Regions from separate parts of the Lysobacter brunescens genome, predicted to be linked through region 1. Evidence: riboswitches for the same ligand, from Rfam matches in the RefSeq annotation. Region 1 holds a riboswitch; each other region holds the start of a gene.
What was found. Region 1 has a riboswitch for cobalamin ahead of ACFQ0E_RS09140 (ribonucleoside-diphosphate reductase subunit alpha). Riboswitches for the same ligand answer to the same signal wherever they lie in the genome.
Positions count from the first base shown of each region.

Region 2: it holds a riboswitch for cobalamin, as region 1 does, so the genes downstream of both, btuB (TonB-dependent vitamin B12 receptor) here and ACFQ0E_RS09140 (ribonucleoside-diphosphate reductase subunit alpha) in region 1, are expected to answer to the same signal.
Region 3: it holds a riboswitch for cobalamin, as region 1 does, so the genes downstream of both, btuB (TonB-dependent vitamin B12 receptor) here and ACFQ0E_RS09140 (ribonucleoside-diphosphate reductase subunit alpha) in region 1, are expected to answer to the same signal.

Region 1 is NZ_JBHTIF010000001.1:2,067,314-2,077,236, reverse strand. It holds gene ACFQ0E_RS09155 (NAD+ synthase) at 1-462, opposite strand, end outside; gene ACFQ0E_RS09150 (acyl-CoA thioesterase) at 508-894, opposite strand; gene ACFQ0E_RS09145 (ribonucleotide-diphosphate reductase subunit beta) at 884-1,894, opposite strand; gene ACFQ0E_RS09140 (ribonucleoside-diphosphate reductase subunit alpha) at 2,069-4,396, opposite strand; cobalamin riboswitch at 4,737-4,985, opposite strand; gene sucD (succinate--CoA ligase subunit alpha) at 5,104-5,979, opposite strand; gene sucC (ADP-forming succinate--CoA ligase subunit beta) at 6,001-7,164, opposite strand; gene ACFQ0E_RS09125 (sensor histidine kinase) at 7,387-8,988, shown strand; gene ACFQ0E_RS09120 (sigma-54-dependent transcriptional regulator) at 9,067-9,923, shown strand, end outside.
Region 2 is NZ_JBHTIF010000001.1:376,767-386,689, forward strand. It holds gene ACFQ0E_RS01625 (efflux RND transporter periplasmic adaptor subunit) at 1-625, shown strand, start outside; gene ACFQ0E_RS01630 (efflux RND transporter permease subunit) at 642-3,821, shown strand; gene bioD (dethiobiotin synthase) at 3,965-4,654, opposite strand; gene ACFQ0E_RS01640 (GAF domain-containing protein) at 4,701-5,192, shown strand; gene ACFQ0E_RS01645 (TfoX/Sxy family protein) at 5,231-5,620, shown strand; cobalamin riboswitch at 5,669-5,911, shown strand; gene btuB (TonB-dependent vitamin B12 receptor) at 6,034-7,932, shown strand; gene ACFQ0E_RS01655 (hypothetical protein) at 8,121-8,621, shown strand; gene ACFQ0E_RS01660 (S8 family peptidase) at 8,724-9,923, shown strand, end outside.
Region 3 is NZ_JBHTIF010000005.1:7,316-17,238, reverse strand. It holds gene argC (N-acetyl-gamma-glutamyl-phosphate reductase) at 1-545, shown strand, start outside; gene argH (argininosuccinate lyase) at 561-1,847, shown strand; gene proB (glutamate 5-kinase) at 1,853-3,016, shown strand; gene ACFQ0E_RS16910 (glutamate-5-semialdehyde dehydrogenase) at 3,009-4,289, shown strand; cobalamin riboswitch at 4,374-4,621, shown strand; gene btuB (TonB-dependent vitamin B12 receptor) at 4,668-6,608, shown strand; gene ACFQ0E_RS16900 (hypothetical protein) at 6,646-7,242, shown strand; gene cobO (cob(I)yrinic acid a,c-diamide adenosyltransferase) at 7,239-7,877, shown strand; gene ACFQ0E_RS16890 (cobyrinate a,c-diamide synthase) at 7,883-9,175, shown strand; gene cbiB (adenosylcobinamide-phosphate synthase CbiB) at 9,189-9,923, shown strand, end outside.

The DNA.
Region 1 (9,923 bases):
CCACAGGTCTTCGCAGATGATCAGCCCGACCGGCACGCCCTTGACCTCGAACACGCAGTCCTCGCGGTCGGGATCGACATCGAAGTAGCGGCGTTCGTCGAACACCGCGTAGTTCGGCAGTTCGCGCTTGCGATAGGTGCATTCGACGCGGCCGTCGCGCAGCACGCTGGCGGCGTTGTAGACCACGCTGCCGGCGGCCTCGGGCCAGCCGACCACGGCCGTGATGCCGCCGGTCGCCGCCTTCGCCACCGTCTCGATGGCCTGCGCGCAGTCGCGCAGGAAACCGGGGCGGATCAGCAGGTCCTCCGGCGGATAGCCGCACAGCGCCAGCTCCGGGAAGAGCACGATGTCCGCGCCGTACTCGTCGCGGGCCTCGGTGATCATCATCGCGATCCGCTCGGCATTGGCGCGCACCGCACCGACGGGAAAATCGAATTGGGCGAGGGCGATCCGGAGGGTCATGCGCGGCTCCACTGTGCGATGGCGCACAGTGTACCGCTGCCCGACTCACCCGCCGACCGCTGCCGGCCTGCCCGCCTCATCCAGCGCGATCATGGTGAATCGCCCCCGGGTGCACAGCCGCCGGGTACCGGCGAACGCGTCCTCGGTGTGCAGCTCGACATCGATCTGCATCGAGCTGCGTCCCACCTCGGTCACGCGGGCGATGAGTTCGAGCAGTTGCCCCTGGCGCACTGGCACATGGAAGTCGACCTGTTCGGAGCGCGCGGTGACCACGGTCCGGCGGGCAAACCTGGTCGCCGCGACGAACGCGGCCTTGTCCATCCACGCCAAGGCCTGGCCGCCGAACAGGGTGCCGAGGTGGTTGGTGTGGTCGGGGAACACGATTTCCCAGAATCGAGCCTCACGGGGTGCTTCCACGGGCTCAGAACGCATCGTCGAACGCTACGGCACCGCTGATGCCGACCTGGTAGGCCGAGACGCGACGCTCGAAGAAGTTGGTCAGTTCCTGCACGTCCTGCAGATCGAGGAAGGGAAACGGATTCTTCGCGCCGAACTCCGGCCCGAGGCCGAGCGCGGCGAGGCGCTGGTCGGCGACATAGCACAGGTACTGGCGCATCTCGCCCGGCGACAGGCCGTTCACCCCGCCCGACAGCACGTCGTCGGCGAACGCGGCTTCCACCTCGATCGCTTCGTGCAGCATCCGGCGCACGTCGCGCTCCATCCCGGCATCGAACAACCCGGGATCCTCCTGGCGCGCGGTGCGGATCACCTCGAAGGCGAAGGCCATGTGCCCCGACTCGTCGCGGAACACCCAGTTGGTGCCGGCAGCGAGGCCCGGCAGGAGGCCGCGCGAGCGCAGGAACCAGACATAGGCGAAGGCGGCGAAGAAGAACAGGCCTTCGATGCAGCAGGCGAAGCAGATCAGGTTGAGCAGGAACTGCCGGCGCTGTTCACGCGTGTCCAGTCGCTCCAGCGACTGCACCGAATCCATCCAGCGGAAACAGAAGTCGGCCTTGGCACGGATCGAGGGAATGTTCTCGATGGCAGCGAAGGCTTCGTTGCGCCGCTGCGGATCCGGGATGTAGGCATCGAGCAGCGTCAGGTAGAACTGTACGTGCAGCGCTTCCTCGTAGAGCTGGCGCGACAGGTACATCCGCGCCTCCGGCGCATTGATGTGTCTGTAGAGATTCAGCACGAGGTTGTTGGCGACGATGCTGTCGCCGGTGGCGAAGAACGCGACGAGACGCTCGATCAGGTGACGATCGGATGGCGACAGTTTGTGCTGCAGATCGTTGAGGTCGATGCCGAAATCGATCTCCTCCACCGTCCAGGTGTTACGAATCGCATCGCGGTACATCTCGTAGAAGGTCGGGTAGCGCATCGGCCGCAGGGTGAGCGCGAAGCCGGGATCGAGCAGGTGTTGCGTGGTCATGGTGTTCTCCCCTCCCCCGCCACGCGGGGAAGGATTGGGATGTGGGCTTTCGTAGAGCGGAGCTTGCTCCGCTCGCTTTTCCTGCAAAACATGGGCGGAGCTTGCTCCGCTCGCTTTTCCGCGAAACATGAGCGGAGCAAGCTCCGCTCTACAGCGCGGCGGGTTCGGGCTCGCCTACTGGCAGGCCTCGCAGGCTTCCGGATTCTCCAGCGAGCAGGCCAGCGCTTCCTGCGGCGTGTACGCCGGCTGCGCTGCCACTGTCGCCTTGGCGATGCGCGTGGCCGGTCGCGAGCGCAGGTAATAGGTCGTCTTCAGCCCGGATTTCCAGGCATACATGTACATCGACGACAGCCGGCCGATGTTCGGGCTTTCCATGAACAGGTTCAGCGACTGCGACTGGTCGAGGTACGGTCCGCGCGCAGCGGCGAGATCGATCAGCGCCTTCTGCGGCAGTTCCCACGCCGTGCGGTACACCTGCTTCAGCAGATCGGGAATGCCGTCGATGCCCTGCACCGAACCTTCGGCGAGCTTGATGGCATCGCGCGTCGCATCCGTCCACAGGCCGAGGCGCTTGAGCTCCCAGACGAGGTAGCGGTTGATCTGCAGGAAATCGCCCGACAGCGTCTCGCGCTTGAACAGGTTGCTCACCTGCGGTTCGATGCACTCGTAGCAGCCGGCGATCGAGGCAATGGTCGCGGTCGGCGCGATCGCGATCAGCAGCGAATTGCGCAGGCCATGTTCGGCGATGCGCGACTTCAGCGCGGCCCATGCAGCGGGTTCCGACGGGGTCACGCCCCACAGATCGAACTGCAGCGCACCGAGCGCGGCACGGGTATCCCGGTAGGCCGGATGCGCGCCGTGGCGCTCGGCCAGGTCGCACGAGGTCTCCAGCGCATGCAGGTAGATGCGTTCGGCGATGCGCGTCGACAGCGACAGCGCCTCGGCCGAATCGAAGGGCAGGCGCATGCGGAAGAACACATCCTGCAGGCCCATCACGCCCAGCCCGACCGGACGCCAACGCAGGTTGGAGCGGCGCGTCGATTCGATCGGATAGAAATTCAGGTCGATCACGCGATCGAGCTGACGCACGGCGACGCGCACGGTCTCGGCGAGCTTGTCGAAGTCGAAGTGCCAGGCACCGCGCTCGTCCTCGACCAGGTGCTGGGCGAGGTTGACCGAGCCAAGGTTGCAGACGGCGGTTTCGTCGGCCGAGGTCACTTCGATGATCTCGGTGCACAGGTTCGACAGATGCACGGTACGGCCCGGGCCGACCTGGTTGCAGGTGCGGTTCGACGCATCCTTGAAGGTCATCCAGCCGTTGCCGGTCTCGCCGAGGACTTTCATCATCCGCGCGTACAGGTCCCGCGCCTTGACCGTGCGTGCGGCGATGCCCTGCTGTTCCGCCTGCACGTAGGCCTGCTCGAAGGCCTCGCCCCAGAGGTCGACGAACTCGGGCACGGTGTTCGGATCGAACAGCGACCAGTCGCCGTCGCTCTCCACGCGGCGCATGAACAGGTCCGGCACCCAGTTGGCGAGGTTGAGGTTGTGCGTGCGACGCATCTCGTCGCCGGTGTTGTCGCGCAATTCGAGGAATTCCTCGATGTCGGCATGCCAGGTTTCGAGATAGATGCAGGCCGCGCCCTTGCGCTTGCCGCCCTGGTTCACCGCCGCGACCGAGGCGTCCAGCGTCTTCAGCCAGGGCACGATGCCGTTGCTGCGGCCGTTCGTGCTGCGGATCAGCGCGCCGCGCGAGCGGATCCGCGAGTACGACTGGCCGATGCCGCCGGAGAACTTCGACAGCTGCGCCACGTCGCCGTAGCGCGCGTAGATGTCGGCCAGTGAATCCTGCGGCGAGTCCAGCAGGAAGCACGAAGACAGCTGCTCGTGGCGGGTGCCCGAGTTGAACAACGTCGGCGAGCTGGGGATGTAGTCCAGCGACGACATCAGCCGGTACAGTTCCAGCGCCTCGCCCGGGGTTTCGGTCAGCGCCACCGCGATGCGCATGAAGAAGTGCTGCGGCGTCTCGATGACCGTGCGCCGCTGCGGATGCTTGAGCAGGTAGCGGTCGTACAGGGTGCGCAGGCCGAAGTACTCGAAGCGGCGGGTCTGCGCGATGTCGATGGCGTCGTTGAACTTGCGCGCATGGGTTTCGACCGACTGGCGCACGCGGTCGTTGATCAGTCCCAGTTCCGCGCCCAGCGCGATCGACTGCGAGAACGAATGCACGCCCTGTCCCGCGACTTCCTTGTCGATGTAGCCCGACAGCAGGCGTGCGGCGAGGCGCGCGTACTGCGGCTCGTCGGCCGTGAACGCGGCGGCGGTGCGGATCGACAGCTCGTCGAGTTCGCGCGTGGTCGCACCGTCGTAGATGCCGGCGATGGTCTTCAGCGCGACGCGCATCGGATCGATGTCGTCCAGGCCCTCGCAGCAGCGCTGCACGGCGCGCACGATCTTGCCGACGTCGACCGGCTCGCGGCGACCGTCGCGCTTGGTGATCGTCATGCTGGTCGCCGCATGCGGCGGGGTAAGGGCGAAGTCGGCCTGCGTGGCGGCGGGCGCGATGCGCCGGGCGACGGGCGGGGCGTCGGCGGCGTGGCGCGTGGTGTCGGTGGTCATGGTCTCTCCGATGGGAAATGGAGAGAAAGCGAAAGCGGGCCGACACGCGCACCGGCCCGGCACGCGACCGGACGACGGGACACCGCGACGGCACCGGCCCTCGCCCCCTCGGGCGAGCCTGCGTCGACGCGGATGTGGAGGATCGACGACGACACGGCGGCCCGACGGGCCGTCCTCGTGCTGCCTCGACCTGCGCTCCCCGCGGAGACGGTTGGCCAGACTTCGCCGGATGGCGAAGGTCGAGGCAGGTCTTCGGGCTCATGGGCACGCGGCCGAGGCCGCTCCTACTGCGCGTCGCTTCCCGGCCGGCCCGTTGCGGGCGAAGCCAGTGCCATTGACGCGGGTCGTTCCCAACTACCGCTGCGGGGCAGCTCCGGATTCGATTGGACAGGCCTCCAGGCCCATCCGGCTCTTGCCGGATTCCCATTTCAGTCGACTCCGGGCGGAGCCGACACCTTCGACGCGCACAACATAATGGGCTCGCCGGCAGGGGTCAACACAAAATGTCGTGGCATCCATGAAACGCGGCCAAAACAAAGGCCGCCCGGAGGCGGCCTTCGTGGTACTGCGCGAACAGCGCGTCTGGCGCGGACTTACTTGGCCAGGCGCTTGGCGATCGCGGCGCCGAGGTCGCCCGGCGAACGCACGGTGGTGACACCGGCCTTCTCCATCGCGGCGAACTTGCCTTCGGCCGTGCCCTGGCCGCCCGAAGCGATCGCACCGGCGTGGCCCATGCGCTTGCCGGCCGGGGCCGAGGCGCCGGCGATGAAGCCGACCACCGGCTTGGTCACGTGCTTGGCGATGAACTCCGCCGCTTCCTCTTCGGCCGAACCGCCGATTTCGCCGACCATGATGATGCCCTCGGTCTGCGGATCGTCCTGGAACAGCTTCAGCGCGTCGATGAAGTTGGTGCCGTTGATCGGGTCGCCGCCGATGCCGATGCAGGTCGACTGGCCGAGGCCGGCGTCGGTGGTCTGCTTCACGGCTTCATAGGTCAGCGTGCCCGAGCGCGACACGATGCCGATCTTGCCCGGCATGTGGATGTGGCCCGGCATGATGCCGATCTTGCACTCGCCCGGGGTGATCACGCCGGGGCAGTTCGGGCCGATCAGCACGACGTCCGGGTAGCCCTTGAGCGTGTTCTTCACGCGGAGCATGTCGAGCACCGGGATGCCTTCGGTGATGCAGACGATGACCTTGATGCCGGCGTCGGCCGCTTCGAGGATCGCGTCGGCCGCGAACGGCGGCGGGACGTAGATGACCGAGGCGTCGGCGCCGGTGGTCTTCACGGCTTCGGCGACGGTGTTGAAGACCGGCAGGCCGATGTGCTGCGTGCCGCCCTTGCCCGGGGTGACGCCGCCCACGACCTGCGTGCCGTAGTCGAGCATCTGCTGCGCGTGGAAGGTGCCCTGCTGGCCGGTGAAGCCCTGGACGATGACCTTGGTGTTCTTGTTGACCAAAACGCTCACGTTATTTCCTCTCGTCCTGGATCAGGCAGCGACGGCCGCGACGGCCTTCTTGGCGCCGTCGTTGATGTCGTCGGCGGGGGTGATGGCCAGGCCGGAATTCTTCAGGAGTTCCTTGCCGGCTTCGACGTTCGTGCCTTCGAGGCGCACGATCACCGGCACCTTCACGTCGACTTCCTTCACCGCGGCGATGATGCCCTCGGCGATCATGTCGCAGCGGACGATGCCGCCGAAGATGTTCACGAAGATCGCCTTGACCTTGTCGCTCGACAGGATGAGCTTGAAGGCCTCGGTCACGCGCTCCTTGGTGGCGCCGCCGCCGACGTCGAGGAAGTTCGCCGGCGAACCGCCGTTGAGCGAGATCACGTCCATCGTCGCCATCGCGAGGCCGGCGCCGTTAACCATGCAGCCGATGTTGCCGTCCATCGTGACGTAGTTGAGGTCGTGCTGGCTGGCCTTGACCTCGGTCTCGTCTTCCTGGCGGATGTCGCGCATCGCGGCCAGTTCCGGATGACGGAAGGTCGCGTTGTCGTCGGAGTTGATCTTGCCGTCGAGGACGGCGAGGTTGCCGTCGGTGAGGATCGCCAGCGGGTTCAGTTCGACCAGCGCCAGGTCCTTCTCGTTGAACAGCTTGTACAGGCCCAGCATGATCTTGCTCAGCTGGCCGACCTGCTTCGCATCCAGGCCCATCGCGAAACCGAGGTCGCGGCACTGGTAGGGCTGCAGGCCCTGCACGTAGTTCACGTGCAGCGCGTGGATGGCTTCGGGCTTCTCGTGCGCGACCTGCTCGATGTCCATGCCGCCTTCGGCCGAGGCGATGAAGGTGATGGACTTGCTGCTGCGGTCGACGAGCACCGACAGGTAGAGTTCCTTGGCGATGTCCGTGGCCTGGGTGACCAGCACGGTGTCGACCGGCAGTTCGACGCCGGCGGTCTGGTAGGTGGCCATCTTCGTGCCGAGCATGCCCTTGGCGTAGTCGCGCACTTCGTCGTAGGTCTTGGCGAGCTTGACGCCGCCGGCCTTGCCGCGGCCGCCCGCGTGGATCTGGGCCTTGACCACCCAGAAGTCGCCGCCGATGGCCTTGGCGGCATCGACCGCCTCTTCGGGGGTGCGTGCGACGCGCCCGGCCGGTACCGCAATGCCGTAGTCGGCAAACAACTGCTTCGCCTGGTATTCGTGGAAATTCATGTGGGTTCCATACGGGATGAAGACGTGCCGCACCCGGACGTGCTGCACCAGGCGCAGGGAGCCGCGCCGCCGGAAAGACCCGGATCGCCGCGGACAGACCGACATTGTCGCCCATGGATCGGCCCGGGGCTACCCCGGACCTTGGTCGGAGCCCCCGCGAGGCCTCGCACGAAGCACGGGCCGCCCGCCTATACTGGCCCGACGCCGCCCCGGATCCGCCATTTGAGCCGCAGCCCCCAGCCACGCCCGGCCACACCCGATTACCAGCACAGGGAGCTGTCCCTGTTCTCGCTCTATCGGGTCCTCCAGGCCGGCGTCCTGGTCACGCTGACCTTCGGTCCTGTCGCCGCCCTGGCCCCCAAGCCGGGGCACGAGACCCAGCTGGCCATCGTCTCGATCTTCTACCTCGTCGCCTCGATGGCCCTGTTCGTGATGGCCCGGCGCGCACGCAACCTGACCCCTCCCACGATCATCGGCATCTGCATCGACGTGCTCGTCGCCTCGCTGGTGGCCCACGCGGCGCCATCGGCCACCGCCGGCGTCGCGCTCATGCTGCTGTTCCATGTCGGTGCCTCATCCCTGCTGCTGTCGCTGCGCGCGGCGCTGGGCATCGCGGTGCTGGCCGGCGCCGGGCTGTCCGCAGCGTTCCTGTGGACGCTGCTGGTCGAACAGCAGACGCCGCGCCCGTTCGCGGAGCTGATGATGTTCACCGTCAGCTATCTGGCGATCGCCGCGCTGACCCACCAGCTGCGCAACCAGATGCGCGCGACCGAGGCCCTGGCCGAACAGCGCGGCGCCGATGCCGTCCGCCTTGCCGAAGTCAACGAGCTGATCATCCGCCGCATGCGCACCGGCGTGCTGCTGGTCGATCGCGAAGCGCAGATCAGCCTGGCGAACGAAGCGGCGATGCTCCTGCTCGGCGAAGGTGCGGCCGGCACCCGCAATCTCGCCGAAGCCGCGCCGGAACTGGCGCTGCGCCTCAGCGAATGGCTGCGCAACGGCCTTGCGAACGACACGCCCCTGCGCCTGGGCAGCGACCAGTTCGAGGTCGTCCCGCGCTTCGCGCGTCTGCTGGCCAACAGCGACAACACCCTGATCTTCCTCGACGACACCTCGCTGGTGTCGCGCCGCGCCGAATCGCTCACTCTGGCCGCGATGGGCCGCTTCTCCGCCAGCCTCGCCCACGAGATCCGCAACCCGCTGGCGGCGATCAGCTATGCCGCGCAGCTGCTGGAAGAGTCCAGGGAGCTGCCCGACGTCGACCGGCGCATGGTGCAGATCATCCTGCAGCAGTGCATGCGCACCAACACCATCGTCGAAAGCGTGCTCGGCCTCGCACGCCGCGAGCGCGCCACCGCCGAGCACATCGAACTGGTGGCGTTCCTGCGCAATTTCATCGAGGAGTTCAGGCAGAGCGTGCCGGACGAGACCGACAACATCTCGCTGGCCGTGAGCCAGCCGCTGGTGTCCGCCCTTGTCGATTCGCGCCACCTGCACCAGGTGCTGACCGCAATGGTGCAGAATGCCCGTCGTCACGGGCACATGCCGGGGCAGCCGGCGCGCATCACCCTGCACGCCTACCGCCTCGACGAGACGCCGGTCATCGACGTGATCGACCGCGGCCCGGGCATCCCGGAGTCGGTGGTGCCGCAGCTGTTCCGGCCGTTCTTCACCACGTCCGAGCACGGCACCGGCCTCGGTCTGTACATCGCCCGGGAGCTGTGCCGCGCCAACGGCGCCTCGCTGGACTACGTGCCGCTGCCCGGTGGCGGCTGCTGCTTCCGGATCACGATGCCCGGCCAGCACTCCCTGTTGCCCGCCTGATGCCCATCGCACGCGGATCGAGGAGGGGCGGCTGTCGCCCCTGCCGCAAATGGGCTAAAATTGACGCAGGAGGGCACCATGTCTGAACAACGCAGCGCGCTGATCGTCGACGATGAACACGACATCCGCGAGCTTCTGGTGGTGACGCTGGGCCGCATGGGACTGCGGACCGACACCGCCCCGAATCTCGCCGTGGCAAGGGAAATGCTGAGCACGGTCGCCTACGACCTGTGTCTGACCGACATGCGCCTGCCCGACGGCTCCGGCCTGGACCTGGTCTCGGAGATCGCGACCCGGTTCCCGACCACCCCGGTCGCGGTGATCACCGCCTACGGGAATGTCGAGGCCGCCGTCGAAGCGCTCAAGAGCGGCGCCTTCGACTTCGTCACCAAGCCCGTCGACCTGACGGTCCTGCGCGGCCTGGTCCGCCAGGCGCTCGATCTCAACACCCGCCGCCAGGCCAACCCCGAAGGCACGACCCTGCTGCTGGGCGACTCGCCCGCCATGGTCGGCCTGCGCGACACCATCGCCAAGGTCGCGCGCAGCCAGGCACCCGTGCACATCAGCGGCGAGTCCGGCACCGGCAAGGAACTCGTCGCCCGCACCATCCACGCCCAGGGCTCGCGCGCGGCCGGGCCGTTCATCCCGGTCAACTGCGGCGCGATCCCGTCCGAGCTGATGGAAAGCGAGTTCTTCGGCCACAAGAAGGGCAGCTTCACCGGCGCGCACACCGACAAACTCGGCCTGTTCCAGGTCGCCGACGGCGGCACGCTGTTCCTCGACGAGGTGGCCGAGCTACCGCTTGCGATGCAGGTCAAGCTGCTGCGCGCGATCCAGGAAAAGACGGTGCGCCCGGTCGGCGCGAACACCGAAGCCGCGGTCGACGTGCGCATCCTGTCCGCCACGCACAAGGACCTCGATGTGCTGGTCGCGGA
Region 2 (9,923 bases), 1.7 Mb from region 1:
GATCAACATCGGCCAGTTCGTTGCCCCCGGCGATCCGCTGGTGAACCTGCAGGCCCTCGACCCGATCCTGCTCGACTTCACCCTGCCGCAGCAGCGGCTGGCGCAGGTGGCCGAAGGTTCGGTGGTGCGCGCATCGCTCGACGGCATGCCCGGCAAGACCTTCGACGGCACCATCGTCGCGATCGAGCCGCAGATCGATCCGCAGACGCGCAACTTCAAGGTGCAGGCGCGCTTCGTCAACGAAGACCTCGCGCTGCGCCCGGGCATGTTCGCGAGGATCGCGTTCGATCTCGGCGGCGACCGCAGCGTCGTGGTGATCCCGCAGACCGCGATCACCTTCAATCCCTACGGCAACGCGGTGTTCGTGATCGAGGAAGTGAAGCGCGCGCCGGGCGAGAAGGATGCCAAGGGCCAGCCTGCGACCGGCAACAAGCTGATCGTGCGCCAGCGCTTCGTCAAGACCGGCGCCACGCGCGGCGACCTGATCGCGGTGACCGAAGGCCTCAAGCCCGGCGAGCGCGTGGTCACCAGCGGCCTGCTGAAGCTGCGCAACGACGCCGAGGTCACGGTCAACAACAAGGTGCAGCCGGCCGCCGATGCCGCACCCAAGCCCGGCAACAGCTGAGGCACGGAGGCACACCATGAAATTCACCGACATCTTCATCCGCAAGCCCGTCCTTGCGGTCGTGGTCAACCTGTTCATCCTGCTGTTCGGCCTGCGCGCGTACTCGGAACTCAACGTCCGCCAGTACCCCGAGATGCGCAACGCGGTGATCAACATCAGCACCGTGTACTTCGGTGCCGACGCCGACCTGATCCAGGGCTTCATCACCACGCCGCTGGAGCGCGAGATCGCCAGCGCCGAGGGCATCGAGTACATGAGCTCGACCAGCGCGGCCGGCGTCAGCACCATCCAGGCCTACATCCGCCTGGACCAGGACCCGAACGAGGCGCTGACCCAGATCGCGGCGAAGGTCAACAAGATGCGCGGCCAGCTGCCGCCGGAATCGGAAGACCCGGTGATCGACCTGCAGCAGGGCCAGCAGATCGCGGCGATGTACCTGTCGTTCGCGAGCGAGACCCTCGACAACAACCAGATCACCGATTACCTCAACCGGGTGATCCAGCCCAAGCTGGTCACCGTGCCCGGCGTGCAGCGCGCGGACATCCTCGGCGCAGGCACGTTCGCGATGCGCGTGTGGCTCAAGCCCGAGCGCATGACCGCGTTGAAGGTGACGGCCAGCGATGTGTCGGCCGCGCTGCAGTCGAACAACGTACTGTCCGCCGTCGGCTCGACCAAGGGCCAGATGGTCGCGATCGACATGACTGCACGCACCGACCTGCGCACGCCGGAGGAATTCCGCCAGCTGGTCATCCGCGAGCAGGACGGCGCGATCGTGCGCCTGGGCGACGTCGCCGACGTGGTCCTGGGCTCCGAGTCGTACGGCACCTCGGTACGCATGAACGGCGAGGCCGCGACCTTCGTCGGCGTGTACGTCGCGCCGGACGCCAACTCGCTGGACGTGATCCGCGAAGTGCGCAAGCTGTGGGAAGCGGAAATCATTCCGCAGCTGCCGCAGGGCATCAAGGGCACCATTCCTTACGACAGCACGAAGTCGATCCAGGAAGCCATCGATGAAGTGGTGAGCACGATCATCGAGGCGGTGATCATCGTGATCGTGGTGATCTACCTGTTCCTCGGCTCGCTGCGCAGCGTGATCATCCCGGCCGTGACGGTTCCGCTGTCGCTGGTCGGCACGCTGTTCCTGATGCTGCTGATGGGCTTCACGATCAACCTGCTGACCCTGCTGGCGATGGTGCTGGCGATCGGCATCGTCGTCGACGACGCGATCATCGTGCTGGAGAACATCCACCGGCACATCGAGGAAGGCATGAAGCCGTTCGACGCGGCCTTGCGCGGCGCGCGCGAGCTGGCATGGCCGGTGGTCGCGATGACCACCACGCTGGTCGCGGTGTATCTGCCGATCGGTTTCCAGGGCGGCCTGACCGGCGTGCTGTTCACCGAATTCGCGTTCACGCTTGCGGGATCCGTGCTGTTGTCGGGCGTGATCGCGCTGACCCTGTCGCCGATGATGAGCGCGAAGATGCTCAAGGCGCACGACGCCGACCACGCCAAGGGCAAGCTCGAATCCTGGCTGGACGAGAAGTTCGACCGCCTGCGCCGCGCCTACCAGCGCATGCTGCACGGCGCGCTGCACGCCCGGCACATGATCGGCGCGTTCGGCGCGGTGGTGTTCGTGTCCTGCGTGCTGCTGTACATGCAGTCGCCGAAGGAACCGGCGCCGATGGAGGACGAGGGTTTCATCTTCTCGATCGCCAGCGCCGACCCCTACTCCACGCTCGACTACGTGGAACGCTATACCGACGAGATCACCAAGATCGCGAAGGCCACGCCCGAAGTGGACGGCTACTTCCTGTTCAACGGCGGTTTCGGCGGCAGCGGCGGCGGCGCGAGCCCGATGGCGATGGCCGGCTTCGTGCTCAAGCCGTGGAGCGAACGCGAACGCTCGACGAAGCAGGTGCTGCAGCAGGCGCTGCAGCCGCAGATCAGCCAGGTGACCGGCCTGAACGTGTTCGCGCTCGTCCCGCCCTCGCTGCCCAGCGCGGGCGGCGACGGTGGCGGCGGCGAATTCATCATCGGCGGCGTCGGCGAACTGAGCCAGCTGTCGGAGCTGGCCGATGCGATCCTCGGCAAGGCCTATGCGAGCAAGCGCTTCATCTTCCTCGACAAGGACCTGAAGATCGACAAGCCGCGCATCGAGGTGAACATCGACCGCGACAAGGCGGCCTCGCTGGGCATCGACATGCGCACCCTCGCGGCCGACATGGCAGCGCTGCTCTCGGGCGGCTATACCAACCGCTTCGCGATGCAGAACCGTTCCTATCGCGTGATCCCGCAGGTGCAGCGCGAGGACCGCCTCAACGCCAGCGCGCTGGAGAACTACTACACGCGCACGCGCACCGGCGAGCTGATCCCGCTGTCGACCGTGGTCACACTGAAGGAAAGCGCGCAGCCGCAGTCGCTCAAGCGCTTCCAGCAGCTCAACGCCGTGTCGATCACCTTCGCCCCGCGCCCCGGCGTGAGCAAGGGCGAGGCGCTGGCGATCCTGGAGCAGGCGGCGAACGAAGTCCTGCCGCAGGGCTACAGCGTCGACTACGCCGGCGAATCGCGGCAGTTCAAGCAGGAAGGCACGACGATGCTGGTCACGTTGCTGTTCGCGCTGATCATCATCTTCCTGGTCCTCGCCGCGCAGTTCGAGAGCTTCCGCGACGCGATCATCATGCTGATCACGGTGCCGATGGCGATCTGCGGCGCCCTGCTGGTGCTCAACATCCTGGCCATCGCCAGCGGCTTCCTCGGCAGGAGCGGGATCGAGGCATTCCCCGGCATGAGCATCAACATCTACACCCAGGTCGGCCTGGTGACGCTGGTCGGCGTGATCTCCAAGCACGGTATCCTGATCGTGGAGTTCGCGAACAAGCTGCAGATCGAACGTGGCCTCAGCAAGCGCGAAGCGATCGAGGAAGCCACCGCGATCCGCCTGCGCCCGGTGCTGATGACCACCGCCGCGCTGGTGTTCGCGATGATCCCGCTGCTGCTCGCCAGCGGCCCCGGCGCCGCCGCACGCTTCTCGATGGGCACGGTGATCGCCTCGGGCATGACCATCGGTACGCTGTTCACGCTGTTCGTGCTGCCGGCGTTCTACATCTACCTCGCCCGCGACCACGCCCACGACCCGAAGGCAGCGGAGCATGCCGCATCGGGCGATGCCGACGACACGCAGCCGCAGCTGGGCTGATCACGCAGGCAATGCTTCACGGAAAGGCGCGCTTCGGCGCGCTTTTCTTTTGTGATGGCCAAGCCCGGAAAACCGTGGGAACGACGCAAGTCGCGACGTTTACCCCCACCTGTGTCGCGACTTGCGTCGCTCCCACAATCACCTCAGGGTAATGCGAGCGATTCCGCCATGTGCGCAGGATCCGCGCCGGGCGCGAACGGCAGCACGCCGAGACACGGGGCCGGCAGGGCATCGCGCAACAATTCGACGTAGGCGTCGCGCTCGGCAAAGGCGGGATCGACGGTGTTGCCGATCCAACCCGCCAGTTTGAAACCGTCGGCGAGGATCGCGCGGGCGGAGAGTCGCGCATGACTGAGGCAGCCCAGGCGCAGGCCGACGACGAGCACCACCCACGCATCGAGGGCACGGGCGAAATCGCCCTGGTCCAGGCCGTCGTCCATCGGCGCGAGCCAGCCACCAGCGCCTTCGACGATCACGACATCGGCGCGCGCGGCGAGCCTGCCGTGAGCCGCATGCAGCACGCCGGGATCGACCCGCACACCGGCCGCGCGCGCCGCGAGCTGCGGAGCGGTCGGGATCTCCAGCGCATACGGATTCACGTCGGCATAGTCCGGCTGCGGCTCGCTCGCGGCCAGCAACGCCAGCGCGTCCTCGTTGCGCAGGCCGTCGGGTGTGCGCTCGCAGCCACTGGCGACCGGCTTCATCCCGGCGACACGCAGGCCCTCGAGGCGCAGGCGATGGACCAGGGCGGTCGCGGCGACGGTCTTGCCGACGCTGGTGTCGGTGCCGGTGACGAACAGATTGCGGTACGGAACGATGGCGGGCACGGGCATTCCTCTGGCGACGCGGCGGGTGCGTCGTCGCTGCTACACTCGGCGCATGAGTTTCGCATCGATCCCGCTCACCGGCAGCAAGCCGGAACAGTACGCCCAGCTCCTCGCCCAGGCCGAGGCCCTCCTCGATGGCGAGACCGACCGCATCGCCAACGCGGCGAACCTGTCGGCGCTGGTCTACCACGCCCTGCCCGACCTCAACTGGGTGGGTTTCTATCTCTTCGATGGCACCGAGCTGGTCGTCGGCCCCTTCCAGGGCCTGCCGGCCTGCGTGCGCATCCCGCTGGACAAGGGCGTCTGCGGCGCCGCCGCGCGGACCCGCACCACACAGCGCGTCGCCGACGTGCATGACTTCCCGGGACACATCGCCTGCGATTCGGCCTCGCGCTCGGAGTTGGTCGTGCCGCTGGCCGAGGGCGACACCCTCATCGGCGTGTTCGACCTCGACAGTCCGGTCCCCGATCGTTTCGACGTTGAAGATCAGGCAGGCCTGGAAGCCATCGCGGCGGCCTTCCTGCGTTCGCTGCGACCAGCCTGACGGCACGCGGCCCGGCCCACCTTCCTCGACGACGCCGCATGACCACTCCGCTCAAACTGCGCAACATCGGTCCGAAAAGCGCTGCCTGGCTGCGCCAGGTGGGCCTCCGCACCGAGGACGACCTGCGCGCGACCGGCGCGCTCGAAGCCTTCATGCGCGTCAAGCGTGCCGGCTTCAAGCCCAGCCTCAACCTGCTCTACGCGCTCGAAGGCGCGCTGGTCGGCTGCCACTGGCAGGAAGTCCCGCAGGAACGCCGCGCCGAGCTGCTGGCCGCCGCCGAAGCGGCCATCGCCCTGCTCCCGCCGCCGCGCGGCCGTCCCGCCGCCGCACCGGTGACGACCACGCACCACGCCCGCGAAGAAGCCGCACCGGTGTTCAGCCTGTTCGACGAGCCCGACGGCGGGCACCACGCCGACAGCGGCGACTGAGCCCGACCGCCCTCGCCGCCTGCCGGCGGTAGCCGACCCGATCCGCTACAATGCCGGCCGCTTCGCGGTGATCCGGCCACAGGTTCCTGGGCCGGATTGAAACGGGAAGCCGGTGCGTGCCGTCGTCGACGGCATCATTCCGGCGCTGCCCCCGCAACGGTAAGCACGTGAACCCTTCGCATCATCCGCCACTGCAGCACGCGCTGCGGGAAGGCGCGAAGGCCCCGGCCACGCCCTCGGGCGCCGGCCGGACGCGCAAGCCCGGAGACCGGCCACGAAGCCCTATGGTTGCGATGCGGAGGGCGTCGCGGCGATGTCGCCGTCCGTCCGCGTCGGCCCTTCGCTCGTCCCTGCCTGTCCCATCGCGACTCCTCACCAGTTCGGCGCGCGGGTGCGCGCGATGGAGTCCCTGCATGTCGTTCCGAGTCCTTCCTGCCGGCCTGTCTGCCGGCTTCCCCCGTCTTTCCCGCCTGCTGCCCCTCGGCCTGGCGATCGCCGCCGCGCTGCCCGGCACCGCCCTCGCCGCCAATGCCGATGCCGGCGACGAGCTGGACGAAGTGGTCGTCACCGCCACCCGCACTGCAGTGACCACCGACGCCGCGCTGGCGCCGGTCGAAGTGATCGACCGCGACGAGATCCTGCGCGCGCAGGCGACCTCGCTGGCCGACCTGCTGCGCGGCCGCGCCGGCATCAACCTGTCGAACCAGGGCGGCGACGGCAAGCTCACGACGATGTTCGTGCGCGGCAGCGAGTCCGACCACGTGCTGGTGCTGATCGACGGCGTGCGCGTGGGCTCGGCCACCTCCGGCCTGGTCTCGTTCCAGGACCTGCCGGTCGCGCTGATCGACCGCATCGAGATCGTGCGCGGCCCGCGCTCCAGCCTGTACGGTTCGGAAGCGATCGGCGGCGTGATCCAGATCTTCACCCGTCGCGATCGCGGCGAGGCGACGTTCCGTTTCAACGCCGGCGCCGGCAGCCACGGCCGCCGCGAAGGCGGCATCGGCATCGGCGGCGGCAGCGAACGCGGCTGGTTCGGCCTCGACGCCGGCTTCAAGCAGACCAACGGCATCAACGCATGCCGTGGCGCGGGCTTCCCGATCTTCGCCGGCTGCTTCGTCGACGACCAGCCCGATCGCGACGGCTACCGCCAGCATGCGTTCTCGCTGCGCGGCGGCGTGAACCTCGGCGAATCGGTCACGCTGCAGGGCCATGCTTTGCGCGTGAGCGGCGAGAACGAATACGACGGCAGCTTCGTCGACAATTCCGACATCGTGCAGCAGGTGGTCGGCGCGCAGCTGAAGTGGCAGGCAGGCGAGCGCGTCGCCGTGCAGCTCGCCGCCGGCAGCAACAAGGACGAGTCCGAGAACTTCCTCGGCAGCACGCCGAGCGGCGCATTCGCCACGCGGCGCGACAGCGCCTCGGTGCAGTCCGACATCACCCTGGCCGAACGCCAGGTGCTGACCGTCGGCCTCGACTGGCTGCGCGATCGCGTCGACAGCGACACCGTCTACGACGACACCCGTCGCGGCAACCGCGCGCTGTTCGCGCAGTACCAGGGAGGCTTTGGCGCGCAGGACGTGCAGCTCGCCCTGCGTCGCGACGACAACGACCAGTTCGGCGGCAAGACCACCGGCAGCGTCGCGTGGGGCCTGGGCTTCGCCGAGCACTGGCGCATCACCGCCAGCTACGGCACCGCATTCAAGGCGCCGACCTTCAACGAACTGTACTTCCCGTTCTTCGGCAACCCGGCCCTGCGCCCGGAATCCTCGAAGACCGTCGACCTCGGCCTGGCCTGGCGCGGCGAGCGCAGCCGCATCGCGTTCAATGCCTTCGAAACGCGGGTCGACGACCTGATCGCCTACGACGGTTCGATCTTCTTGCCGAACAACATCGAGAAGACCCGACTGCGCGGCGCCGAGCTGCAACTGGAGACCGTGGTGTTCGGCTGGAGCGTCAACGGCGCCGCCAGCTGGCTGGACCCGGAGAACCGCGTGCGCGGCGCCAACGAAGGCAACGACCTGCCGCGTCGCGCCCGCGAGACCGCGCGCATCGACGTCGATCGCGCCTTCGGCGATTTCAGCCTCGGCCTGACCGGCGTCGCCGAGGGCAAGCGCTACGACAACCTCGCCAACACCCGTCGCATCGACGGTTTCGCCACCCTCGACCTGCGCGCCGAGTACCGTTTCGCGCGGCATTGGACCGTGCAGGCGCGGGTCGCGAACCTGTTCGACGAGCGCTACGAGACCACGTCGTTCTACAACCAGCCCGGTCGCACCTGGTCGCTGATGCTGCGCTTCCAGCCGGCCGACTGATCCGGTCGCCACACCGCTCCGCGACCCACGCTGCTGCGGTCGACACCCAGCCCTCCCGGCCATCGGGAGGGCTTGCCGCAGACGGAGAATGCCCCCATCTATCCGCTTGCGCACGCTCTCCGGCGTGTGATACCAAATGCGCACCCGCGCACAGTTTCGCGTCCCCGCAGCAGTACCGAAGGACGGACATGTCGTCCAGCTCCGAACAGATCAGCCCCGGCCTTTTCGTCGTCCGGCCCGCGACCGCACAGGTCGAGGCTGCGGGATTGGCACGCCTGGAGGGCAAGGCCAGCGTCAGCCCGCTGGGCGGTCGCCTGCCGGGCTGGGTGGTCAAGCTGAACAAGCGGCCGCGCAGCGCCCGCGAGGGCTGGCGCAGCCTGCACAAGCTGCTCGGCAACGATTTCCTGGTCATGCCCGCGCTGGTCGACGAACGCGGCGAGTGCCGCTACCCCACGGGCCTGCTGTCGCTGCGCCTGGAGGACGAGGCCAGCGAGCAGGACCTGCAGGCGCTGGCGCGCGCCTACGGCCTGGAGTTCGTCGCGCGCGCCAAGTTCACCCGGCAGCAGGCGCTGTTCCGTCCCGCCGAAGGCAGCGACGTGTTCCTGCCCGACATCACCGGCAAGATCCAGGGCGACGCGCACGTCGAGGCCGTCTGGTTCGACGCGGAAAGCGCGTTCCACCGCTCGTAAGACGGTCATGCCGCGCGCGATCCGACCGACGGCGCGCCAGTCTCACGCCATGACGCGATTCCCGCGATAATCGAATCCTCCCTTACAGGAAGTGAGGTCGCCATGTCCCCCAAACCGTCCGCCCACGCCCGCCCGGGCGCCGCCGTCGAAGTCCCTGTTGAATCGGCCACACGCACAGACCTCGGCATGCGCATGGGCTCCGGCGAATGGATCGACCTCGAACCGCTGCCGCTGTCGCTGGAATCCGTGGACGGCGAGACCGTCGCGCGGCTTTCGGGCACGCCGGTCGCCGCGATGGCCACCGCGCGCGTCATGCGCGCCGCCCAGGCCTTCTTCGAATTGCCCGATCGCAGCCGCGTCGGCGGCGAAGTGCTCAACGCCCCGCGCACCACCGCGCGACGCGCGAAGGAAACGCCGCTGCAGCGCAAGACCATCACCGCGTGGATGGATCGCGACACGCGGCTGATGCGCATCCTGTACAAGGAAGTGGTGCTGCGCTTCCATCCCGAAGTCGCGCAGAAGACGCGCAATGCGATCCTGCGCGACAGCGGCCTCAAGGTGCGCGCGCGCAATCCGCTGATCCCCGACCAGATGATCCTCACCGATGCCGAGCAGCGGCATCCCGGCGAAGCGCTCGTCAGGCTCGCCGCTCAGCTCTCGATGCTCGACGAAGTGGCGTTCGCCGCACCGAACTTCGTGTCGCAGTTCCGGCGCAGCCTGCCTGCGGCGGCCTCCACGCCACCCGCGAAGCAGTGGCACCTGCGCACGATCGGCGCGGCGAAGGCGTGGAAACTCACGCGCGGCAAGCGCGGCGTGGTGATCGCCGTGCTCGACGACGGCGTCGATGTGGAACACCCCGAACTGCGCGGCAACGTGTTGCGCAATCCCGACCCCGACGAAGCCCGCGATCTGTGCGGACGCGACTTCTTCCTGCCCGACGACGACGCCGACCACTTCAACCCGCGCCCCAAGCGCTTCCGCGCGCCGTTCGACCAGATGGGCGGCAACGATGTGCACGGCACGCCCTGCGCCGGCGTCGCCGTCGGTCGCGGCCCGCGCGCCTACGGCATCGCGCCGAACTGCCGGCTGCTGCCGGTGAAGGTCTTCCATGCAGACGACTTCGCGGCGGAAAGCCAGGTCGCCGACGCGATCCGCTACGCCGCGACCTTCGCCGACGTCATCTCCTGCTCGTGGGGCGGCGCGAAGAGTCCGGACATCGAATTCGCCCTGCAGGATGCGCGCCGCTTCGGCCGCAAGGGCAAGGGCGCGATCATCGTCTGCGCGGCAGGCAACGACGGCACC
Region 3 (9,923 bases), on a different contig from region 1:
TGCAGTTGGCGGTGGCGCCGATGCGCGCACATCTCGACGGTGCGGTGCAATGCTTCGGCGTCTCGGGCTATTCCGGTGCTGGCACCACGCCTTCGGACAAGAACGACCCGGACAAGCTGCGCGACAACCTGATGCCGTACGCGCTCACCGGGCACATCCACGAGCGCGAGGTCACGCGCCAGCTCGGCCATGCGATCGAGTTCATGCCGCATGTCGCGCCGCATTTCCGCGGCCTCACCATCACCGCGAACCTGCACCTGTCCGCGCCAATGACCCGCGACCAGGTCGTGGCGATCTATCGCGACGCCTACGCCGACGAGCCGCTGGTGCGCGTGCTCGACGAGGCGCCCTGGGTCAGCCGCATCGCCGGCCGGCATCACGTCGAGATCGGCGGTTTCGCGCTGTCCGACGACGGTCGACGGCTGGTGGTGGTGTCGACCGAGGACAACCTGCTCAAGGGCGCGGCGACGCAGGCGCTGCAGAACCTCAACTTGGCCTTCGGGCTTGCCGAGACGACGGGGATCCCGCTCGTCGCCGCCTCCTGACGCAAGGAACTTCACATGTCCGAACTCCTCTGGCAGAAACCCGGCGTCAAGGTCGATGCACGCATCCAGCATTTCCTCGCCGGCGAGGACGTGATCCTCGATCGCGAGTTCTTCCTGTTCGACATCCAGGCCAGCCTCGCGCACGCCGAGGGCCTGCTGCGCATCGGCATCCTCGGGGCCGATGAACTCGCAGGCATTCGCGTCGAACTCGATGCGCTGGCCGACGATTGGCAAAGCGGTGCCTTCGTGCTCGACGAGCGCTACGAGGACTGCCATTCCGCGATCGAGTCGCGCCTGGTCGAACGCCTCGGCGACGCCGGTCGCAGGATCCACACCGGGCGCAGCCGCAACGACCAGATCCTGGTCGCGACGCGGCTGTGGCTGAAGGATCGCCTCGCGCGCATGCAGGCGCTCTGCGTCGAGGCCGCCGAGGTCGCACTGGCCCGCGCCGAAGCCGAGGCTGCCGTGCCGCTGCCGGGCTACACCCACCTGCAGCGCGCGGTGGTGTCCTCGCTCGGCATGTGGTGGGCGGCCTGGGCGGAAGGGTTCATCGATGACGCGCATCGCGCGCGCGACACCCTGGCCTGGGTCGATGCCAATCCGCTCGGCAGCGCCGCCGGCTACGGCGTGAACCTGCCGCTGGATCGCGACCACACCACGCAGGCGCTCGGTTTCGGCCGGCTGCAGGTGTCCGCGACCTATGCGCAGCTGTCGCGCGGCAAGTTCGAGATGGCCGCGATCGAGGCGCTGTCCTCCGCGCTGCTCGACCTGCGTCGGCTGGCCTGGGACCTCAGCCTGTTCACCAGCGCCGAGTACGCCTTCGTCGCGCTGCCCTCGCAGTACACTACCGGCAGCTCGATCATGCCGAACAAGCGCAACCCCGATGTGATCGAGCTGATGCGCGCGACCTACGCCAGCGCCGCCGCTGCACGCACCGAGATCGAACAGCTGCTGTCGCTGCCTTCGGGCTATCACCGCGACCTGCAGTTCAGCAAGGGCGCGATCGTGCATGCCTTCGGTCGCGGTCTCGGTGCACTGGAACTGCTGCCCGACCTGCTGCGCAACCTGGAATGGAAGCCCGAAGCAATGCGCGCCGCGCTCGATCCGTCGATGTACGCCACCGACCTCGCCGTCGACCTCGCACGCGAGGGCCTGCCGTTCCGCGAGGCTTACAAGCAGGCGGCTGATCCGGCACGCTGGGCCGAAGGCGATCCCGACGCCAGCCTGCAGGCGCGTGTCTCGCCCGGCGCCGCCGCCGGGCTGCGCCTCGATGCGCTGCGCGCGCGACTGCGAACGGAGTAACGGTCATGGGCACGCGCGCTACATTCGAGGAACAGACCCTGCCCGCTTGGAAGCGCGCCGTGCTCAAGGTCGGCAGCAGCCTGCTGTCCGCGACCGGCGGTCTGTCGCCGCACCATGCCGTGCATCTCGCCGCCTTCGTGCATGCCTGCCATGCGCGGGGGCGCGAGGTGGTGATCGTGTCGTCCGGCGCGGTCGCCGCCGGGCGCGGCGTCCTGCATGCGAAGCCGCACCCCGGCGCGGCGATGGCCGAACGCCAGGCGCTGGCCGCGCTGGGCCAGGCCAAGCTGATGGGCTTCTGGCAGGGGCTGTTCGCGCGGCCGGTGGCGCAGGTGCTGCTGACCCATGACGACGTGCGCGATCGGCGTCGCTACCTCAACGCCCGCGCCACGCTCGACGAACTGCTGCGCTGCGGCGCGCTGCCGATCGTCAACGAGAACGACACGGTGTCGGTCGACGAATTGAAGCTCGGCGACAACGACACCCTCGGCGCGATCGTCGCGACGCTGATCGATGCCGACGTGCTGTTCCTCGCCACCGACATCGACGGCCTGTACGACCGTGATCCGCGCGGCAATCCGGATGCGAAGCCCATGCCGCTGGTGACCGACCCCGGCGACGACATCCTCGCCATGGCCGGAGGCGCCGGTTCCAGCGTTGGCACCGGCGGCATGCGCACCAAGATCCTCGCCGCGCAGCGCGCCGGCGCGGCAGGCATCGACACCGTGCTGTTCAACGGCACGCGCGCACAGGTCGCGCATGCGCTGGGCGAAGACCGCCTGACCGGCACGCGCCTCGTCGCGGGCCGCAGTCGCATCGCCGCGCGCAAGCACTGGCTGCGCCATGCGCCTGCGCAGCCGGGCGCGATCCTGGTCGATGCCGGTGCCGTCGCCGCACTGCGCGGCAAGGGCGCCTCGCTGCTGCCGATCGGCGTGGTCGGTGCAGAAGGCGAGTTCCGCCGCGGTGATCTGGTCGAAGTGCGCATGCAAGGCGCGCCGCAGCCGATCGCGCGCGGCGTCACCCAGTACTCCTCCGCCGACATCCGCCGCCTCGCGCGCAAGCGATCGCACGAGATCGACGCCGTGCTCGGCTACAACTACGGCGACTCCATCCTCCACCGCGACGATCTGTCGCTGCTGGACATACCTGCACAGGAAGGCTCCGATGTCTGATCTCGCCGACGAATCCTCGTCCGACATCCGCCGTCAGGCGCTGGCCTGCCGCGAGGCCGCGCAGGCGGTGGCCGCGCTGTCGACCGAAGCCAAGAACGACCTCCTGCGTGCGATGGGCGATGCGCTCGACGCCGATGCCGAGGCGATCCTCGTCGCCAACGCCGAAGACCTGCGTGCGGCCGAGGCCAAGGGCACGGCTGGTGCGATGCTCGATCGCCTGAAGCTCGATCGGCAGCGACTCGCGGGCATCGCCAACGCATTGCGCGAGGTCGCGGACCTGCCCGATCCGGTCGGCATGGTCACGCGCCGCGAGACGCGGCCGAACGGCATCGAGATCGCGCGCGTGCGCGTGCCCCTGGGCGTAGTGGCGATGATCTACGAGGCGCGGCCGAACGTGACCGCCGATGCCGCTGCGCTGTGCCTGAAGGCCGGCAACGGCGTGATCCTGCGCGGCGGCTCGGAGGCGGTGCGCTCGAATGTCGCGATTGCCGGTGCCCTGAAGCGCGCCCTCCGCGATCACGGGATTCCCGAAGCCGCGCTGACCCTGGTCGATGACCTGCGCCGCGAAACGATGGTCGAGCTGCTGCGGCTCAACGACATCGTCGATCTCGCGATCCCGCGCGGCGGTGAAGGGCTGATCCGCTTCGTCGCCGAACATGCGCGCGTGCCGGTGATCAAGCACTACAAGGGCGTCTGCCATCTCTACGCCGATGCCGACGCCGACCTCGACCTGGCGCTGGACCTGCTGCTCGACGGCAAGGTGTCGCGCCCTGGCGTCTGCAATGCGCTGGAAACCCTGCTGGTGCATGCCGATGTCGCCGACGCCTTCCTGCCGCGCGCGGCGGCGATGCTGTCGGCGCGCGATGTGCAGCTGCGTGCGGACGCGCGCGCGATGGCGCGGATGCCCGGCGCGGTGCCGGCCAGCGACGAAGACTGGGATGCGGAATTCCTCGATCTCATCCTCGCGGTGCGCGTGGTCGATACGCTCGACGACGCGATCGCGCACATCCGCCGCCATGGCTCGGACCATACAGAAGTCATCGCCACGCGCGACGAGGCTGCCGCCGCTCGTTTCGTGCATGCACTGCGCAGTGCGGTGGTGATGGTCAATGCCTCGTCGCGCTTCTCCGACGGTGGCGAACTCGGTCTCGGCGCGGAGATCGGCATCTCGACCACGCGCCTGCATGCCTACGGCCCGATGGGTGCGGAGTCTCTCACCATCGAACGCTTCGTGGTGCGCGGCAGCGGACAGACGCGCAACCTGCGCAACTGAGATCGCATGCGCATGCCATTCGCGTGCGTATGCCCGATGCGAACGTCGTCGATGCCAGGCTGCGATCGCGCCGCAACATGCTGTTACACTAGATTCGCCTGAGGTGACCGCCGGCCTGTCCGGGGGTTGAAACGGGAATCCGGTGCGCCGCGTCATGCCTGCATGCGCTGCAATTCCGGAGCTGCCCCCGCAACGGTAGGCGAGACAAGGCTTCGCAGACAGCCACTGTGCATGCGCACGGGAAGGCGCGAAGCCGGAAGCGTGGACATCCGGAGTACCGGACGCCGCCTTCGCTCGCAAGCCCGGAGACCGGCCTTGGAGCGACGTGACATGCGGCGGGCGATGTCATGGTGGTCGCGCTGCGTGCGCGATGGCCAGATGTGTCCTGCCTGTGTGTTGGTTTCCACAGGTCCGCGCGGGTCGGCGCGGTCAAGGAGTCATCCAGTGCGTTCGTTCATCCCCCGAAGCCGCCATGTCCTGGCGGTGGTCCTGCTGTCGTCGTTCGTCTTCCCTCCCATGCCTGTCCTCGCGGCTGATGCCGCTCCGGACGATGACGACGCACTCGACCGCATCGTCGTCACCGCCTCGCGCACCGCGCGCACCCAGGACCAGACGCTCGCCGCGATCACCGTGATCGATCGCGCCGAGATCGACCGCCTGCAGCCGCCTTCGCTGCAGGCCCTGCTTGCCGGTCGCGCAGGCATCGCGCTCGCCAACAATGGCGGTGAAGGCAAGGCGACCTCGCTCTTCCTGCGTGGGACCGAATCCGACCATGTGCTGGTGTTGGTCGACGGCATCAGGCTTGGCTCGGCCACCAGCGGCGGTGCGTCGCTGCAGGACATTCCGCCCGAGCAGATCGAACGCATCGAGATCGTGCGCGGTCCGTTCTCCAGCCTCTACGGTTCCGAGGCGCTGGGCGGCGTGATCCAGATCTTCACGCGTCGCCCGCAGGGCAGCGCCATGCCGTCATTCACCCTCGCCGCCGGCAGCGAGCATACGCAGCGCGCGACGCTGGGCTTCGGTGGCCGTGTCGGCGACGCGGCGCAGGGCGGCTGGTACGCCATCAATGCCTCGCATGGTCGCACCGACGGCATCAATGCCTATCGCGGCCCGCGCGGCTTCGACCCCGATCTCGACGGTTATCGCAACGATGCCTTGGTGGTGCAGGGCGGCTGGCGCTTCGGCGAACGCTGGGACGCCGAGGCCCGTGTGTTCCGCGCCGAAGGCCGCAACGAATACGACGGCACCGCGAGCAATCTTTCGGATACCGTGCAGCAGACCGTCGGTGGACGGCTGCGCTACGCATCGACCGATGCGCTGCGCATCGCCCTCAGCCTGGCGCGCAGCGACGACCTCAGCGACAACTATCGCAACGACGCCTATGCGTCGACGTTCGACACCCATCGGCGCATGGCCACGCTGCAGGCCGACGCCACGCTCGGCGCCGCGCTGCTCACGTTCGGCTTCGACTGGCAGGCGGACCATGTCGAAAGCAGCACGCGCTATGCCCGCGACGGCCGCATCAATCGCGGCCTGTTCGCGCAATGGCAGCAGGATTTCGACGCGCAGTCGCTGCAGGCCAGCCTGCGTCGCGACGAGGACAGCCAGTTCGGCGGCGTGACCACCGGCAGCGCGCTGTGGGGCTGGACGATCGGCGACGCACTGCACCTCAGTGCGCGCTACGGCACGGCGTACAAGGCGCCGACCTTCAATGAACTGTACTTCCCCGGCTACGGCAATCCTGCATTGCAGCCCGAGCATGCGCGCAGCCTCGAAGTCGGCCTGCGCGGTGAGCATGCGGCCGGCAACTGGTCGCTCAATGCCTTCGAGACGCGCATCGACGACCTGATCGCCTACGACGCCGACCTGCGCCCGACGCCCGGACCGAACAACATCGATCGCGCGCGCATCCTCGGCGTCGAGGCGGTCGGCGAACTGCGCGTCGCCGACTGGGACCTGCGCGGAAGCGCGACCTGGCTGGACCCGCGCGCGGATGGCGACAACGCCAGCCGGGGCCAGCTTCTGCCGCGCCGCCCGACGCGCAGCGGGCGTCTCGACATCGATCGCCGTTTCGACCGCGTCAGCCTCGGCGCCAGCGTGAGCGGTGCAGGAAAACGCTACGAGAACCTCGCCAATACGCGTCGACTGGATGGCTACGGCCTGGTCGACCTGCGCATCGGTGTCGCCTTCGCGCGCGACTGGTCGGTGCAGCTCACCGCAGGCAACGTGTTCAACAGGCGCTATGAAACCGCCGAGTTCTACCCGCAGCCGGGCCGCCACTGGCTGCTCGCGCTGCGCCATGCCCCCGGCGCCCGCTAAGCGGGTCCGTCCTTTCCATCCTGACACGAGGTCACCGATGAACGTCCTGCCACGTCCCGCACGCCATGCCCTGTTCGCCGTCTTCGCCGCGTTCATGGTCGCCACGCGTTATCACCACTTCGGCGATGTCCTGCATCTGCCGGATGCCTCGATGGCGCTGTTCTTCCTCGGTGGCCTGTTCCTGTCCGCAGGCAATGTCGGCGACCATCTGCGCTTCGCTGCGCTGATGGCGCTCGCGGTCGTCATCGACATGGTCGCGGTCGGCTTCGCCGGGGTCAGCGACTACTGCATCACGCCCTCGTACGCCGCGCTGCTCCCAGCCTATGCCGTGCTGTGGTACGGCGGCAGGATGATCGCCTCGCGCCACGCCGTCGAACCGAAGGCGATGCTGCGCACGGTCGGCGTGGCGCTGCTCGCGGCCACGCTGTCCTTCGCGATCTCCAACGGCGCGTTCTACTGGTTCGGCGGGCGTTACGCGCAGCCGCACTTCGCCGAGTACGCCGCGCGTTTCCTGCAATGGGGGCCGCTGTTCGTGCGCACGACGATGGCCTACGTGGTCGTCGCGCTGTCGCTCCAGGCGCTGGCCGTGTACCTGCTGGGTGCGCGCACTGGCCGCAGGGCCATCGGCGCATGAGTCGCGGTTCGGAACGCCTCGGCCTGACCGAGGATGAGCACTACCGCGAGCGCGCGCAGCGCAAGAAGGCGCTGGTCGACCGCCGGATCGCGCGGGCCACGATCGATCGCGGTGTGGTGGTGGTGAACACCGGCAACGGCAAGGGCAAGAGCTCGTCGGGCTTCGGCATGCTCGCGCGCTCGCTGGGTCACGGCTTGCGCTGCGGCGTCGTGCAGTTCATCAAGGGCAGCTTCTCGACCGGCGAAGAAGCGTTTTTCCGTCGTTTCATCGAAGGCGCGGATGCCGTGCTCGACTATCACGTGATGGGCGAAGGCTTCACCTGGGAGACGCAGGACCGCACGCGCGACATCGCCGCCGCTTCCGCTGCATGGGATGTCGCCGCGCGCATGCTCGCCGATCCCGGCTACGACTTCGTCCTGCTCGACGAACTGAACATCGCGCTCAACAAGGACTACGTGTCGGTCGATGCGGTGGTCGCTGCGCTGTCCGCGCGACCGGAACGCCAGCACGTGGTGATCACGGGGCGTGGTGCACCGGATGCGCTGGTCGAGGTCGCCGACACCGTGACCGAGATGCGTCTGGTCAAGCATGCGTTCAAGGCGGGCATCCAGGCGCAGAAGGGGATCGAGCTGTGAAAATGATGACCGGGATTCGCCATTGTCCGGCGCTGCTGGTCTCCGCGCCCGCTTCCGGGCAGGGCAAGACCAGCGTCACCGCCGCGCTTGCGCGCTGGCACACGCGAGAGGGCCGCCGCGTCCGTGTGTTCAAGACCGGGCCGGACTTCCTCGACCCGATGATCCTCGAACGCGCCAGCGGCGCGCCGGTGCATCAGCTCGACCTGTGGATGTGCGGCGAGGACGATGTGCGTGCGCGCCTGTACGACGCGGCGGGCGAGGCAGACCTGATCCTCGTCGAAGGCGTGATGGGCCTGTTCGACGGCGCGCCGTCCAGCGCCGATCTCGCCCAGACGTTGGGGCTGCCGGTGCTTGCGGTGATCGACGGTTCGGCGATGGCGCAGACTTTCGGCGCGCTGGCGACCGGCCTGGCGCGCTACCGCGAAGGTCTTGTCGTGCATGGCGTGGCCGCGAACCGCATCGGCGGTGCGTATCACGCGACCCTGCTGCGCGACAGCCTGCCTGACGATCTGCACTGGCTGGGTGCCTTGCCGCGCGATGCGCAGCTGTCGTTGCCGGAGCGTCATCTCGGCCTCGTCGCCGCCGCGGAGCTGTCCGATCTCGATGCCCGCCTCGATGCGCTCGCCGATGCCTGGGCGGCGCATGCCTCGACCGCGCTGCCGCCCCCGGTCCCATTTTCGCCTGCAGTGCGCCTGCCGGTGCCGCCGCTGCTGCAGGGGCGGCGCATCGCGATCGCGCGCGATGCTGCGTTCTGCTTCCTCTATCCCGCGAACCTCGACCTGCTCCGTGAAGCCGGTGCCGAGCTTGCATTCTTCTCGCCGTTGGCTGGCGACCCGATGCCGCAATGCGATGCGGTGTGGCTGCCCGGTGGCTATCCCGAGCTGCATCTCGACGCACTGTCGAATCGCCACGACCTGCACGCCGCGCTGCGCGCGCATCGCGATGCCGGCAAGCCTTTGCTCGCCGAATGCGGCGGCTTACTATTCTCGCTGGATTCGCTGGCGGATCGCGACGGCGCGCGTGCACCGATGGCCGGCCTTCTGCATGGCGATGCGGCGCTGCAGACGCGGCTGGTCGCATTGGGCCTGCAGGAAATCGACCTGCCCGAAGGCAGGCTGCGTGGTCACACCTTCCATTTCGGCCAGGCCCGTGTGGACGCCGAACCCCTCGCCGTCGCCCGCAATCCCAACGGTGGCCACAGCACGGAAGCGGTGTATCGCGACCAGCGGATGACAGCGAGTTTCGTCCACGTCTACTTTCCGTCCGCGCCCGATGCGGCGGTGCGACTGTTCCTGTGAAGTGCGATCTGCCATGAGTGTCGTCAGCATCGCAGCAGGCATGCTCGCCGGGATTGGCCTCGATGCCTGGCTCGGCGAGCCGCGCCGCGCGCATCCGCTGGTCGGTTTCGGGCGCGTGGCGCAGGCCATCGAACGCGGACTGCATCGCGATGCGCGCCTGCGTGGCGTCGTCGCCTGGTGTGTTGCGGTGCTGCCGGCGGTCACAATCACCACAGGCCTCGTGCATCTGCTGGCGATGTGGTCCGCGTGGGCGGCCATGGTGTTCTCGACGGTGATGCTCTATCTCGCCATCGGCCATCGCAGCCTCGGCGAGCATGCCCGCGCGGTCGAAGCGCCGCTGCGTGCCGGCGATCTCGACCTTGCGCGCGCGATGGTCGGACGCATGGTCAGCCGCGACACGCAGGTCCTGGATGCCTCGCAGGTCGCCGCAGCGGCGACGGAATCGGTGCTCGAAAACGGCGCCGACGCGGTGTTCGGCGCGCTGTTCTGGTTCGCCGTGCTCGGTGCGCCGGGCGTGGTGCTGTATCGCCTCGCGAACACGCTGGACGCGATGTGGGGCTATCGCACGCTGCGCCACGAACGCTTCGGCTGGGCCGCCGCGCGCATCGATGATGGCCTCAACTACATCCCCGCGCGGCTGACGGCGTTGACCTACGCCGTGCTCGGCGACACGCGGCGCGCGCTGCGCTGCTGGTGCAGACAGGCGCCACTGTGGGACAGCCCAAACGCAGGTCCGGTGATGTCTGCA